One region of the Streptomyces ortus genome, then DNA from elsewhere that is predicted to be linked to it. Evidence: riboswitches for the same ligand, from Rfam matches in the RefSeq annotation. Region 1 holds a riboswitch; each other region holds the start of a gene.

Region 1 (4,737 bases):
AGCCGGGCGTTGCGCGCGATCCCCATGTTCACGATGTCGGTGCGCCGCAGATTGATCTCGGCGGGACTGCCCGCCCCCTCACAGATCACCGCGTCATACGTGCCCCGCAACTCGGCCAGGCAGTCCAGCACGGTGCCGAGCAACGCCTCCTGGCGACCGCCGTGGTAGCCGCGCGCGCTCAGCTCGCCCACGGGCCTGCCCATCAGGACGACCTGGCTGCTGCGGTCGCCACCCGGCTTGAGCAGGACGGGGTTCATGAGCACGGAGGGCTCCACGCGGGCGGCCTGCGCCTGCATGGCCTGCGCGCGCCCGATCTCGGCGCCCTCGCGTGTGACGAACGAGTTCAAGGACATGTTCTGGGCCTTGAAGGGCGCCACCTTCACACCCCGGCGCACCAGCCACCGGCAGATCCCGGCGGTCACGACGCTCTTGCCCGCGTCGGAGGTCGTCCCGGCGACGAGCAGCCCGCCGCCCGTTCTCCCGCCCGTTCCCGCGTTCATGCCGTACGCCCCTTCGCCTTCGACAGCACTGACGTGGCGAGCAGCCGCCCGGCGGCACTCGCGCCCATCGCGAGCAGGCTCACGCGGCGCGAGAGCCGCACGGCCCGCTCGATGTCCCCGACCCGCACGGCCCGCCCCGGACCATTGAGCACGGGCCGGTGCTCCACCCGTCCCGCGTACGAGAGCGTCCCGCCGAGCCGTACCCCGAGCGCGCCCGCGAACGAGGCCTCCACGGGCCCGGCGTTGGGACTCGGATGCCTGGCGGCGTCGGCGCGCCAGGCGGTGGCGGCCCCGCGTGGATCACCCCCCGCGACGGCGGCGAGGGCGGCGGTCAGCCGGGCGCCGGGCCACCCCACCACGTCGTCGAGCCGTGCGGAGGCCCACCCGTACCGCCGGTGTCGGGCCGACTTGTGCCCCACCATGGCGTCCAGCGTGTTGACGGCCCGGAACCCCACCAGCCCGGGCACGCCCGCGACCGCGCCCCACACCAGGGCGCCCACCACGGCGTCGGAGGTGTTCTCGGCGACCGACTCGACCACCGCGCGGGCGATCCCGTCGGCGTCCAGCGCCTGCGGGTCGCGCCCGCACAGATGCGGCAGCCGCTCCCGGGCCACCTCGATGTCCCCGGCGGCCAGCGCCCCGCCGACGGCCCGCGCCTCACGGCCGAGCGAGGTCCCGCCGACGACGGCCCAGGTGGTGGCCGCGGTCAGAACGGCGGAGGCGACGGGGGAGGAGCGCAGGGAACGCTCGGCGGCCACGGCGAGGCAGACGGCGCCGCCCGCGCACACGGCGGTGTGCAGTGCGCCCCAGCCCCGGTGGTCGTGCCACAGGGCCCGCTCGACGGCTCCCGCGGCCCGCCCGAACGCGGCGACCGGATGCCCCCGGCGTGGATCGCCGAGCAGCAGGTCGGCGAGGAGGCCGGCGGCGGCGCCGGACGCGAAGACGCGATCGGCACGCATCGGTTCAGCCCGCCGTCGCGTGCGGCGGAACTGCCCTGCCGGGCACCCTCGTACCGGGCCCGGGCACACTGGTCCACAACAGACGGCCGCGCATGGCGATATGTCCTCACTCAGGGTGTCCACGCCCTGGTTCGACGAGACCGACGGCGAGAGTTCCTGGCTCCCGGGGGGATCGATTCCCCGGTGACAGTGGCGGGACCGCGCCGGATTCGCACCGGCTTCCTCTTCTGCCGACGTACATGGCCCCGGCAGTCCACCACGGTCCGAGAACAACCGTCAACTTGCCGTTGACCTGCGGCGGGAGAGTGTGCTGAGCCCCACACACGGACACGAGCAGGCCCCGCCGACCAGGTGGTCGACGGGGCGGTCCCGTTCGGAACGGACGTGCTGCGAGGGTCAGGCGACGATCAGATAGATCCCGTACGCCACGGCCGCCGCGCAGGCGGCGAAGCAGGCGTACGCGCCGGTGACCGCGAGGGGAGCGGAACCCCCCTCCGCGGCGGCCGACTCGCGCTTGGTGAGGCCGACGATGCCGAGGGTGAAGAGGCCCACGAGGGCGACGGTGGCGATGAGGCTGACTCCGAACACGGAGCCGAGGGCTGCCCAGTCGATCTTCATGAGGTTCGTTCCTTACACCGTGGCCGGACGGACGGGCTCGACGTCCGGGCCCGGGATGGTGGTCTTGAGGTCGTCGGCCGCGGCGACCGGACCGGCGGGAGGCGGGGTGACGGCGGCGATCGCGGTGGTCACGACGCCCGCGGGCTCGTGGTCGTCGTTGACGTTGTCGACGGTGACGGGCTGGCGGCGGGAGAGCGTCCAGATGACCGCGGAGCCCGCGATCAGCAGCGCGCCGGTGAGGACGATGCCCCAGGTGCCCTGCTTGGTCAGGAACTCGGCGCCCGCGCCGACCAGACCGGCGGCGGGGAGCGTGAGGCCCCAGGCGACGAACATGCGGGTCGCGGTCGACCAGCGGACGACACCGCCCTTGCGGCCCAGGCCCGAACCCATCACGGCGCCGGAGCAGGACTGGGTCGTCGAGAGGGAGAAGCCGAGGTGCGAGGAGGCCAGGATGACCGTCGCGGCGCTGGTCTGGGCGGCGAAGCCCTGCGGCGGCGCGAGGTCGGTGAGGCCCTTGCCCATGGTGCGGATGATGCGCCAGCCGCCCAGGTAGGTGCCGAGCGCGATGGCTATACCGGCCGAGACGATGACCCACAGGGGAGGGTTCGAGCCGGGCGCGAGCACCCCGCCGGTGACCAGGGCCAGGGTGATGATGCCCATGGTCTTCTGCGCGTCGTTCGTGCCGTGGGCCAGCGAGACCAGGCCCGCGGAGGTGATCTGACCCGCGCGGTAGCCCTTGGAGGTCGCCTTCTCACCGGCTCCGCGGCTGATCCGGTAGGTCAGCCGGGTGGCGAGCATCGCGGCGAGTCCGGCCACCACGGGTGCGGCGATCGCCGGCAGGAGGACCTTGGTGATCACGGTCGAGCCGTTCACCGAGGACCAGCCCGCCGACATCACCGCGGCGCCGATGAGGCCGCCGAAGAGCGCGTGGGACGAACTGGAGGGCAGACCCAGGAGCCAGGTCAGCAGATTCCACAGAATGGCGCCGACGAGCGCCGCGAAGATCACTTCTGTGCGGATGCCCTCTTCGTTGATGAGGCCGCCGGAGATCGTCTTGGCGACCTCCACGGAGAGGAAGGCACCGACGAGGTTCAGTACGGCGGACATGGCCACCGCCGTCTTGGGCTTCAGCGCGCCGGTCGAGATGGTGGTCGCCATCGCGTTGGCAGTGTCGTGGAAACCGTTCGTGAAATCGAACACGAGAGCGGTCACGATCACGATTCCGAGGAGGAGCGTGATGTGTTCCATTTACCCAGGCTTCTGTTGGACGACAGTGGCATGGGGAACGTAAGCAACCTGGATGAACGGAAGATGAACTGAGTCGGGCGGTGGGGTGACCCGATGGAGGTGTCGGCATTCCGCTTGTGTCGAAAGGGCGGCAAAGAGCGTGCGGCGGCGCCGAACGGTGTCGAACGGAAGCGGAATCCCTGGTTCCGCCACCCCGGCTCACCCCTTCGCGAGAGCCTTCAGCTGTGACAGCGAACCGTTGAAGAGATTCTGGTCACCCGGCAGGCTGCCCTTGTTGTCGTACTGCCAGAACGTCCAGTACTTCCAGCCCGAGGGCAGCGGCCCCGCGCTCGCGCTGTAGCGGGCCAGCCACAGCGGATGGTTCGCGGCGAAGGCGGCGCTGTTGCCCGTGCACGTCTTCCACCACGTGTAGGTCGTGTAGATCACGGGACGGCGGCCGGTCTGCCGCCGCACCTCGTCGCTGAAGGCCCTGATCCAGCCGACCATCCCGTTCTTGCTCAGCCCGTAGCACTTCTTCTTCTTGTCGTAGGGGTTGTACTCGATGTCCAACGCGGGCGGCAGCGTCCGGCCGTCCGCCCGCCAGGCGCCGCCGTTGCGTACGAAGTAGGCGGCCTGCTCGGTGCCCGACGACCTGTTCGGCAGCGCGAAGTGGTACGCGCCGCGGATGATGCTCGCGTCGTGCGCGCCGTCGTACTGCTGGGCGAAGTACGGGTTGCGGTACGTGGTCGACTCGGTGGCCTTCACGTAGACGAACGCGGCGCCCCCGCTCTTCGCGCTCGACCAGTTCACGTTCTTCTGGTGCGAGGACACGTCGTGCCCCTTGGGCTTGCCGGCGGCCGTGGCCGGCACGTCGGCGAATGCGGTGCCGCCGAGCGCCAGCGCCGCCACGGAGGCGGCGACGAGACGGACGCGCTGACGGGACGATGTGCGATCACTGACCATGTCTCCCCCGGATTAGTACCTGTATATGACCTTTCGGACGTGCGGGTTCCGTCCTTCAGTGCTCTCGCCCGAACGGAGCAGGGCCCGAGCGGCTGGCAGGATCACGGCATGGCTGAGCAGCGGCGGGACGCAGGGGACGGACGAGGCGCGGGGGAGCGGGGCGCGGGCCGGCCCGAGGAGGCGGAGGCGGAGACACTGGAGCGGGCGTGGGGCGACCTGGTGGCCACGGCCCGCCGGACGGTGTCCGACGGACTCGTCGTCGGCACCTCGGGCAACGTGTCCGTGCGCGTGGGCGACACCGTCCTGGTCACCCCGACCGGGGTGCCGTACGACCGGCTGCGGCCCGAGGACGTCTGCGGCGTCTCCCTGGACGGCCGGCGCGTGCTCGGTTCACTCGTTCCGACCAGCGAACTGCCCATGCATCTCGCCGTCTACCGAGCCACGGACGCGCGTGCCGTCGTCCACACCCA
Region 2 (4,737 bases), 6.7 Mb from region 1:
GACGGTAGCCCCCCGTTCCCCCAGGGACGCGCCGTCCGCGTCCCGGCACTTCCCCGGCCGACGGGCGACGGCCGACGGCCGACGGGCCGGGACCCGAGGTGTCCGCAAGGCTCAAACTTCGCGAAACAGTACGCAGCCTGTCAAGGCTGCCGGTCGTAACGAAAAGGGTGCGAGTCGGGTGCACCGGTCGGTCAGTCCGTAAAGTCACCTTGAAGGTTGAATTCGAGACATGGCTTCACGCGACGGGTCAGGTGTCTCTCGCACACCTCGCAGCCTGCGCCTTTGCGGCTCGGGACAGGGTGTCAGAAGCCGTGGGAGCGCGCGGACGGTCCTGACAACTTCGGGATCATGGCCTGATGATGCGAGTAGCATCCGGCCCCAGCACCACACGATGACGAGGAAAGGTAACTGCCATGTCCGAAGTCGAATCGGCCGCCACGGAGCTCAAGACCCATTACGCCGCCCAGGTGTCCGCGGATCTCGAACGCAACACCAAGGAGCAGGAACGTATCGGCGCCGAAGTGGAGGCGCTCCAGGAGCAGTTGAGTGCACTGCAGCACGACCAGACCCTGCTGGCCGAGTTGCAGCGGGCCTTGGGTGGTGACAAGTCCGCCGCGAACGCCAAGGGTGGCTCCGCGCCCGCGCCTTCGGTGCCGCGCCAGGCCACCGCCACGGCGGGCGGACGGAAGAAGGCCACCACCGCGAAGTCGGCGGCCAAGCCCGCCGCGACGAAGACCACTGCGACGAAGGCCACCGCCAAGTCGGCCTCGAAGTCGGCTGTTTCGAAGCCGACGACCACCACCGCGAAGCCCGTCGCCACGAAGTCCACCGCCGCACAGCCCGCGGCTGCGAAGTCCACCGTTTCGAAGACCGCGGCCAAGTCCGTCGAGAGCGGTCCCGCGAAGCCCACGCTCGTCGAGCTCATCCGCGAACACCTCGGCCGGCAGTCCGAGCCGCGCTCGTCCGCCGAGGTCGCCACGGCACTGGCGGAGGCCCACCCCGACCGCGAGATCAAGCCCAAGGTCGTACGCACCACGGTGGAGGGGCTCGTCGCCAAGGGCCAGGTCCAGCGCAGCAAGCAGGGCTCGTCCGTCTTCTACACGACGTCCAAGGCCGCGCCCGCCGGCGCCACGGCGGAGCAGGCCGCCGTCCCGGCAGCCACTGCCTGACCGACATCCGGCGCTCGCCCGGCCGACGGGGCGCGGTGACCCCGCCGGCCAGTGGCCTCCCTGTGCCCTATTGACCCTCTGTCAGGTGGTCGCGCACGTGGTGCCGTTGAGGGTGAACGCGGTCGGGGCGGCGTTCGTGGCGCCCTTGTCGGCGGTGAAGCCGACGGTGACCGACCCGCTCGCGGGAATGGTGGAGGTGTACGAGGCGTTGGCGACGCTCACCGTCGCACCGCTCTGGGTCGGCGTACCGCCCCACATGCTGGAGACCTTCTGCCCGCCCGCGAAGGCGAAGACCAGCTTCCAGCCACTGATCGCCGCGGTGCCCGTGTTGCGGATGGTGATCTCGCCCTGGAAACCGCCCGGCCATTCGTTGCTGACGCGGTAGCCGACGGAGCAGCTCGCCCCGGGCGTGCCGCCGCCGTCGGCGGTGGTGACACTCACCGTGGCCGAGCGGGCCGAGCGGTTCCCGGCCGCGTCACGTGCGTAGACGGCGAAGGTGTACGCCGTGCCTGCGGTGAGCCCTGTCACGGTGGCGGTGTTGGTGGTGGCCGCGGCGACCGTGGTCTCACCGCTTCCGCCGACCCGCACCACGTCGTAGGCGGTGACGCCCACGTTGTCGGTGGCGGCGGTCCAGGTGAGGGTCACCGAGGTGGCCGCCACGGCGGCGGCACCCGGGGTGCCCGGCGCGGTCGGGGCCTGGGTGTCACCCGGGGTGCCGCCACCGTAGATCGTGGCCTCCTTCGAGGTCTGGGCGATGCCGTCGGCGCCGTTGAAGACGCGCTGACCCCAGGAGCTCAGCCGTGTCGGGTCGAAACCGATCGTGAGGTCCAGGATCGGGTCGGTGTTACCGCTCCAGGACCAGGCGAGGTAGCCGAGCTTGAGCTGCTGGGCCGCGGCCATCATGGTGTCCTCGTCCGGATCGCCGTACTGGTCGGCGGGGCCGCCGAACTCGCCGATGAGGATGGGGAGTTTCGCGGTGACGAACGCGTTCAGGTAGTCGGTGATCTCCGCCGCGGTGTCGAAGACGCTGTACATGTGGATCGAGAAGATCAGGTTGCCGGTGGTGTCGGCGTCGTGGACGGCCTGGGCATTGGCCCGCATGACGCCCTGCCAGTCCTGGCCCCAGTTGGGCGCGTCCACCATGATGGTGTGCTCGAACCCGGCGGCACGCAGCTTCTTGACGGCGGCGACCGTGGGAGCGGTCCAGCCGGCGGGGTCGGTGTTGCCCCAGGGCTCGTTGCCGATGTTGACGATGACGTAGTTCTCCTGGCCGGTGAGCACGCTCTTCAGGCCGATCCAGTAGTCGGCCGCGTGGTCGAGCGTGCCGGCCGCGGCGTCCTCGCCGTAACCGGTGGTGTCATGCACCTCCAGCACGCAGATCAGCCGGTTCGCCCTGCACTGGGCGATGACGGCGGCCACGTCCTCGGGGCTGTTCCTGCTCCAGCGGTGGCCGTCGGACAGGACGACGCGCACGGAGTTGGCGCCGAGCGCCTTGATGTCGGCCAGCGACTGCGTCTCGCCCGGGTACCAGGTGTGGGCGTGGTTGACGCCGCGCATGACGAAATCGTTGCCGTTGCCTTCGAGCAGGCGGCCGTCGTCGACATGGAGGCCGGTCGCGAGGGCACCCGCGGACGCGCCGGGCGGGTCACCGGGCATCTGGGCATGTGCGGCGGTCGGTACGAGCGCGCCGAGGACGACGAGCCCCAGAAAGGCGGCCAGCCCGGCGAGCAACGCGCTGATGTGGCTCTTTCGTGTCGTGCTTCTTGCTCTTCTCACTGCGACTCCAGGAAGTGAGCGCCAAGAAACTTGGATTACGGGAAAGTGGGAGCGCTCCCATGGAGTCACCTTGCCAGGAACACGTCAAGACTTGGCACAACCTCGGCTTCCTGACGGCTGTAACGGATGTGCCGTGATGGATGACAGGCCGGGGGTCCGTTTCCGCCGGGACCACCGGTGCGCGCCGCGTGACCACTCTCACGCCCCCCGAGGGCCGCCTTGTCACCACCCGGGTACGCGCACTACTGTCACGACGCCTTGGTGCTCGGGAAATCGGTGTGATGCCGGTGCGGCCCTCGCCACTGTGATCGGGAAGTCCGGCTCCGGCCCTCACGGGCAGCCACTGGGTCCTCGGACCCGGGAAGGCGGAGCACGGGCGGTGTTACCCGTAAGCCAGGAGACCGGCCAAGGCACGTCAACCATCCACGAGGTGCTGGAGAGGGTCTGCTGAGCCATGCACATAGCCGAGGGTTTCCTTCCTCCGGCGCACGCGGTCGCCTGGGGCGTCGCGTCGGCGCCGTTCGTCGTCCACGGAGTCCGGTCGCTCACCCGTGAGGTCAGAGAACATCCCGAGAGCACGCTCCTCATCGGCGCGTCGGGGGCCTTCACCTTCGTTCTCTCCGCACTGAAACTGCCGTCGGTGACCGGGAGTTGTTCGCATCCGACCGGCACCGGTCTGGGCGCCATCCTGTTCCGGCCGCCGGTCATGGCGGTCCTGGGCACCATCACCCTGCTCTTCCAGGCCCTGCTGCTCGCGCACGGCGGGCTCACCACACTGGGCGCCAACGTCTTCTCGATGGCGATCGCCGGACCGTGGGCGGGCTACGCGGTGTACCGGCTGCTCCGGCGGTTCGACGTGCCGCTCATGGTCGCGGTGTTCTGCGCCGCGTTCGTCGCCGACCTGTCCACCTACTGCGTCACCAGCGTGCAGCTGGCGCTCGCGTTCCCCGACCCGAGCAGCGGATTCCTGGGCGCGCTCGGCAAGTTCGGCTCGATCTTCGCCGTCACGCAGATCCCGCTCGCGGTGAGCGAGGGACTGCTCACGGTGCTCGTGATGCGGCTGCTGGTGCAGTCGAGCAAGGGCGAACTGACCCGGCTCGGCGTGTTCCTGACCGGCAGGCGGTCCGGGGGCGGGAAGTCCGGGGCCGCCGAAATCGGCGGGACGACCGACACCGGGGACCCGACCGATGCCGACGACACGACCGACACGACCGGGACGGTCAGGACGACCGACACGACCGGGACGGTGACCCGATGAGCCGCGGCGCGAAGATCAACACCCTGCTGCTGCTCCTCGTGGCCGCGCTCGCCGTACTGCCGCTGGTCTTCGGCATGGGCGACCACAAGGAGGAGCCGTTCACGGGCGCCGACGCGGAGGCGGAGACCGCGATCACCGAGATCGAGCCGGACTACGAGCCGTGGTTCTCACCCCTGTACGAGCCGCCGTCCGGTGAGATCGAGTCGGCGCTGTTCGCCCTCCAGGCCGCCCTCGGCGCGGGCGTCCTCGCCTACTACTTCGGCCTGCGCCGGGGCAGGCGCCAGGGTGAACTGCGCGTCCTGGCACAGCGCGAGGACGGCCGGGACCCGACGGCCGGGGCACCCGGCGGTGCCGAGGAGTCCGCGGCCCGGCCGAACCGTCCGGCCGAACGGACCTGAGCGTTCGTGCTGCCGATCGACGCGGCGGCGCACAGCAGTCGCTGGCGCCGCCGCCACCCCGTGGACAAGGCCGTGCTCGGTCTCGGCCTGACCGTCCTGGCGATCTCCCTGCCGCCCTGGCCGGGCGCCGCCCTGG
Region 3 (4,737 bases), 800 kb from region 1:
CGGCCGGTGACGGGGGTGTCCAGGCGCGGCGGTGCGGGGTGCGGCCGAGGCGTACGACGTCCAGGACGTTCAGCTCGACCTGGGTGTCGGCCTGTTGTTCGACCACGGCGATACGGCGGGCGATGTCGCGGCGGCCCAGTTCGCCGAGCGGGCTGCCGTCGAGGGTGACCACGCCCGAGGCCGGGGTGAGGACGCCGGAGAGCAGGCGCAGGAGGGTGGACTTGCCGGAACCGTTGGGCCCGAGGAGGCCGACGGTGGTGCCGGGGGCGGGGCTGATGCTGACGCCGTCCAGGATGACGCGTCCGTCGACGGTGCGGGTGACCCGACCGGCCCGGAGTCCGACCTCGGCCGTGGCGGCCGTCTCGACGCGCTCGGTCGTCATCGTGTCCTCCGCGTCCGGTACAGCACCAGCACGAAGACCGGTACGCCGATGAGTGAGGTGACCACGCCGACGGGCACTTCCTGGGGGTCGAGGACGGTACGGGCCAGGGTGTCCACCCACACCAGGAACACCGCCCCGGCGAGGGCGGCGACCGGCAGCAGCCGGGCGTGGCCGGAGCCCACCAGCGCACGGGCGGCGTGCGGCAGGACGAGTCCGACGAAGCCGATCGCGCCCGCCGAGCTGACGAGCGCGGCCGTCAGGAGCGCCGTCACGCACAGCAGCACCAGCCGGGTGCGGGCCACCGACACCCCGAGGGTCGCGGCGGAGTCCTGGCCGAAGGCGAACGCGTCCAGCGTGCGCGCGTACGCCAGGCACACCACGAGCGCGACCGCCAGGACCGCGAGGCAGACCCAGACGTCCGTCCAGCCGACCCCGCCGAGCGAGCCGAGCAGCCAGAACAGCACACCGCGGGTGGTCTCGGCGTCGGCGGCGGTCAGCACGACGAAGGAGGTCAGCGCGGAGAAGAGCTGCATCGCGGCGACGCCGCTCAGCACCACGCGGTCCGTCGTCCCGCCGAGGGTGTGGCTGAGCAGCAGGACGAGTCCGAACGACAGCAGTGCTCCGAGGAAGGCGCCCGCCGAGACCGACACCAGGCCGCCGCCGGCGCCGAGGACGACCACGACGACCGCGCCGGTCGAGGCGCCCGAGGACACCCCGAGGACGAAGGGGTCCGCGAGCGGATTGCGCAGCAGGGACTGCATCACCGCGCCGCACACGGCGAGCCCGGCTCCGCAGACGGCGGCCAGCAGGGTGCGCGGCAGCCGCAGCTGCCAGACGATCCCCTCCCGGATGGGGCTCAGCCCCGTACTCCCCCAGCCGAGGTGGGAGGCGACCACGGACCAGACGTCGGTGACGCCGATGTCCGCGGGGCCGATGGTGATGGCGAGAGCGACCGAGGCGACGAGCAGGGCCGCGCCTGCCGCGCAGAGCGGGCCCACGCGCGGCCGTATGCCCCGGCGGGTCACCCCGTGAGCCCGAACTCCCGCAGGGCGGCGGCTACTTGTTCGACGCCCTCGACGGTACGGATGGTCGGGTTCATGGCCTGCCCGCTGAGCAGCACGTACCGCTTCTTCTTCACGGCCGTCATGTTTTTGGTGACGGGGTCGGACTCCAGGAACTCGATCTTCTTCCTCGCGGACTCGGCGGTCTGCGACTTGCGGGTCAGGTCGCCGATGACGAGGACGTCGGGGTCGCGGTCGGCGACCGTCTCCCAGTTGATCTGGGGCCATTCCTCATGGGTGTCGTCGAAGACGTTCTGCGCGCCGAACGCCCGCGTGATGATGCCGGGGGCGCCGCAGCAGCCCGCCATGTAGGGCGACTCGGAGTTGGCGAACCAGTACAGGAGGGAGACGTCCGAGGCGTCGATGCCGGCGGTGGCCCTCTTCATGCGCTGCCGGAGCTCGGCGACCAGCTTCTCGCCCCGCTCCTCGACGCCGAACACCTCGGCCAGGTCACGTATCTCGCCGTAGATCGCGTCGATGCCGAGGGCCTTCTCGCGGGCGCCGTCGCCGTCTCCGGTGTTGTCCTTGCCCGCGCAGTCGGAGGGCGAGACGTACGCGGGTACGCCGAGCTTCTCGAACTGCTCGCGGGTGGCGACGCCTCCCTTGCCGAGCGTGGACACGAACGAGGCGGCGACGAAGTCGGGATCGGCGTCCAGCACCCGTTCGAAGGACGGGTTGTTGTCGGCGATCCGCTTGACCTTCGCGTCCGCCTTCTCCAGGCCCTTCATCACCGGATCGGTCCAGGTGGCGGTGCCGGCCATCCGGTCGGCGAGGCCCAGCGAGAACAGGATCTCGGTGGTGCCCTGGTTCAGGGAGACGGCCTTGCGCGGCGGGGACTCCACGCGGACGGTGTGGCCGCAGTTGTCCAGGGTGACGGCCGCCGCGGAGGTCCCGCCGCCGGCCGGCGAGTCGGCGCCGCCGCAGCCGGTCAGCAGGACGATCCCGGAAACGAGCAGGGCGACAGGGCGGGCGGGGCGTGCGATGGGCACGGAAGTTCCTCAGACGTCGAGGGCTCGAACGCGGAGCCCGGTCGTACGGTGCTCCCCCGCCGTCTCGGGACCGCGGAGGCCGCCAGCAGGTCTTCGGACTCGGGTTCACCCGGACGAGGCGCCTTCCCGGACCGTCGATCCGATCCAGTGGCCGATGCCCCGCCCGTCACCCTCACCGCTGCGCGTCAGCTCCGGATTCCCACCGGATTCCCTGACCCACGTACATGGGTTCGACTGGCCTGCGCAAGCTATCACGACGGTTTCCGCGCCTTTGCGGCGCGGGGAGCCGGGCGGCGGGAATCAGCGTGCCCCGCCCGCTGTTGTCCGGCGCGAGAAGCACACTCGTATCCGCAGGAGGTCCATCGTGTACGGCGACCCGGCAACGATCCGCAAGATCCTCACCGAGAGCGGCGACACCTGGGCCGTCGTGGGCCTGTCGTCGAACGAACGGCGTGCCGCGTACGGCGTGGCGGAGGTGCTCCAGCGCTTCGGCAAGCGCGTGGTCCCCGTCCACCCGAAGGCCGAGACGGTCCACGGGGAGAAGGGGTACGCCTCCCTGGCGGACATCCCCTTCGAGGTGGACGTGGTCGACGTGTTCGTCAACAGCGACCTGGCGGGCCCGGTCGCCGACGAGGCCGTGGCCATCGGCGCCAAGGCCGTCTGGTTCCAGCTCGGCGTGCTGGACGAGGCCGCGTACGACCGCACCCGCGCGGCCGGCCTCGACATGGTCATGGACCGCTGCCCGGCGATCGAGATCCCCCGCCTGGGCTGAACCGGCGGGGCGGACGGCTCCGGCCGCGGGCCGGCGGGGTCGGGAAAGTCGGGCCGGAACGGCGGTCGCGTTCAGCTGTCGCGGCGCCCCGGGGTCCCGGGCCCGTACCCGCGCCGGTCCGTCCCCGGCCGTGCGTCGAACGCCGAGCCGGACCAGGTGGGCGGCTGCGTGTTCGGGGCGGGTGTGCGGCGGCGGGACGCGGCCCGGTTCCAGTCGCCGTCCCCGAGGACCAGCATCGGGTCGAACATCACCACCACCCCCGCGAGCGCCAGGAAGAGGACCGGGCCGATGAGCATCGGCAGCAGCAGCGAGTGGGCCGGGTCTCCCGAGTCCGGTGTGCCTACCGCGACGTGCAGATGCACACTGACGGCCGCCATGCCCGTGTAGTGCATCCCGGTCACGGCGACGCCCATGACCAGGCCGGCCGCCAGGCTGGTCAGAAAGCCGCGGATGGCGACCGCCGCCCACAGCGCGGCGGTCGCGGCGACGACGGCGATCAGGACGGAGAGCGCGACGGTACGGACCTCGTAGCGCAGGTCGCCGTTGAGCCGGATGGCGGCCATGCCTATGTAGTGCATGGCCGCGACCCCGAGGCCGGTGAACGTGCCCGCGACGAGCAGGGTCGCCGTGTTCGCGCCGCGACAGCCGACGGCGAGGACGCCGAGACCGACCACCGCGATCGCCACCGCGAGGCTGAGGATCGTCAGGCCGGTGTCGTAGTGGATGCGGCTCTCCTCGACCTGGAATCCGATCATGGCGATGAAGTGCATCGTCCAGATGCCGCAGCCGATCGACGCCGCCCCGAGCGCGAGCCAGCCCGGTCTCCAGGACCGGTCGTCGCGCAGGGACCGGGTGATGCAGCGCAGGCCCAGGGCGGCCCCCAGACAGGCCATGACATAGGCCGTGAGCGGCGTGATCATTCCATAGCTGAATCCGTCGACCGTGCCCTGCATATGCCAACATCCCCCCGGAATACGACTGTTGCGGGGACACATGTACGCGCCATGACGGACCGTCAGCAAGGGGTTTCGTGCAATCGCAGCCAACGGAATTCCATGTCGGTCAATTCCGGTCACACATAGGCTTCTTCGAGCCGGAGGCGGTTATTCCGGTGGTGCGGCCCGTTACCGGCCGCTCCGCCCGCCTCCTCAGGCCTGCGGTTTCGACGTCACCGTGAACTGGGCCCCGTCGGGATCCCTCAGCACCGCCTCCGTGGTGGTCGCGCCGTCCCGGACCGTACCGCCGTGCTTCAGCGCCGCGTCGACACAGGCCTCGACGTCCGTGACCGCGAAGTGGACCTGCCAGTGGGGCCGGATCGTGGGATCGGGGGCGGCCTCCACCGCGCCGGAGTGGATACGGGCCACCACGTCGCCGTCGCTGCGCAGGACGACCTCGTCACCGTCGTAGTGCACCTCGCAGCAGCCGGGCCGCGAGGTCGCCCACTCCAGCACCTCGCCGTAGAACATCGCGGCGTCGAAGGCGTTGCGCGTGTGCAGGCGCAGGAAGGCGGGGGCGGCCCGGCGCCAGGTCTCC

Evidence for each region. Region 1 has a riboswitch for cobalamin ahead of K3769_RS07780 (cobalamin biosynthesis protein). Riboswitches for the same ligand answer to the same signal wherever they lie in the genome.
Region 2: another riboswitch for cobalamin. It lies ahead of K3769_RS36740 (energy-coupling factor ABC transporter permease); the one in region 1 lies ahead of K3769_RS07780 (cobalamin biosynthesis protein).
Region 3: another riboswitch for cobalamin. It lies ahead of K3769_RS03815 (ABC transporter substrate-binding protein); the one in region 1 lies ahead of K3769_RS07780 (cobalamin biosynthesis protein).

The regions. Positions count from the first base shown of each region.
Region 1 is NZ_JAIFZO010000002.1:1,021,232-1,025,968, reverse strand. It holds gene K3769_RS07785 (cobyric acid synthase) at 1-500, opposite strand, end outside; gene K3769_RS07780 (cobalamin biosynthesis protein) at 497-1,459, opposite strand; cobalamin riboswitch at 1,591-1,732, opposite strand; gene K3769_RS07775 (hypothetical protein) at 1,856-2,077, opposite strand; gene K3769_RS07770 (inorganic phosphate transporter) at 2,090-3,325, opposite strand; gene K3769_RS07765 (lysozyme) at 3,524-4,267, opposite strand; gene K3769_RS07760 (class II aldolase/adducin family protein) at 4,376-4,737, shown strand, end outside.
Region 2 is NZ_JAIFZO010000002.1:7,712,910-7,717,646, reverse strand. It holds gene K3769_RS36750 (hypothetical protein) at 414-1,169, shown strand; gene K3769_RS36745 (cellulase family glycosylhydrolase) at 1,251-2,945, opposite strand; cobalamin riboswitch at 3,188-3,369, shown strand; gene K3769_RS36740 (energy-coupling factor ABC transporter permease) at 3,400-4,203, shown strand; gene K3769_RS36735 (energy-coupling factor ABC transporter substrate-binding protein) at 4,200-4,601, shown strand; gene cbiQ (cobalt ECF transporter T component CbiQ) at 4,608-4,737, shown strand, end outside.
Region 3 is NZ_JAIFZO010000002.1:217,232-221,968, forward strand. It holds gene K3769_RS03805 (ABC transporter ATP-binding protein) at 1-382, opposite strand, end outside; gene K3769_RS03810 (FecCD family ABC transporter permease) at 379-1,407, opposite strand; gene K3769_RS03815 (ABC transporter substrate-binding protein) at 1,404-2,432, opposite strand; cobalamin riboswitch at 2,500-2,686, opposite strand; gene K3769_RS03820 (CoA-binding protein) at 2,797-3,204, shown strand; gene K3769_RS03825 (MHYT domain-containing protein) at 3,276-4,157, opposite strand; gene K3769_RS03830 (VOC family protein) at 4,353-4,737, opposite strand, start outside.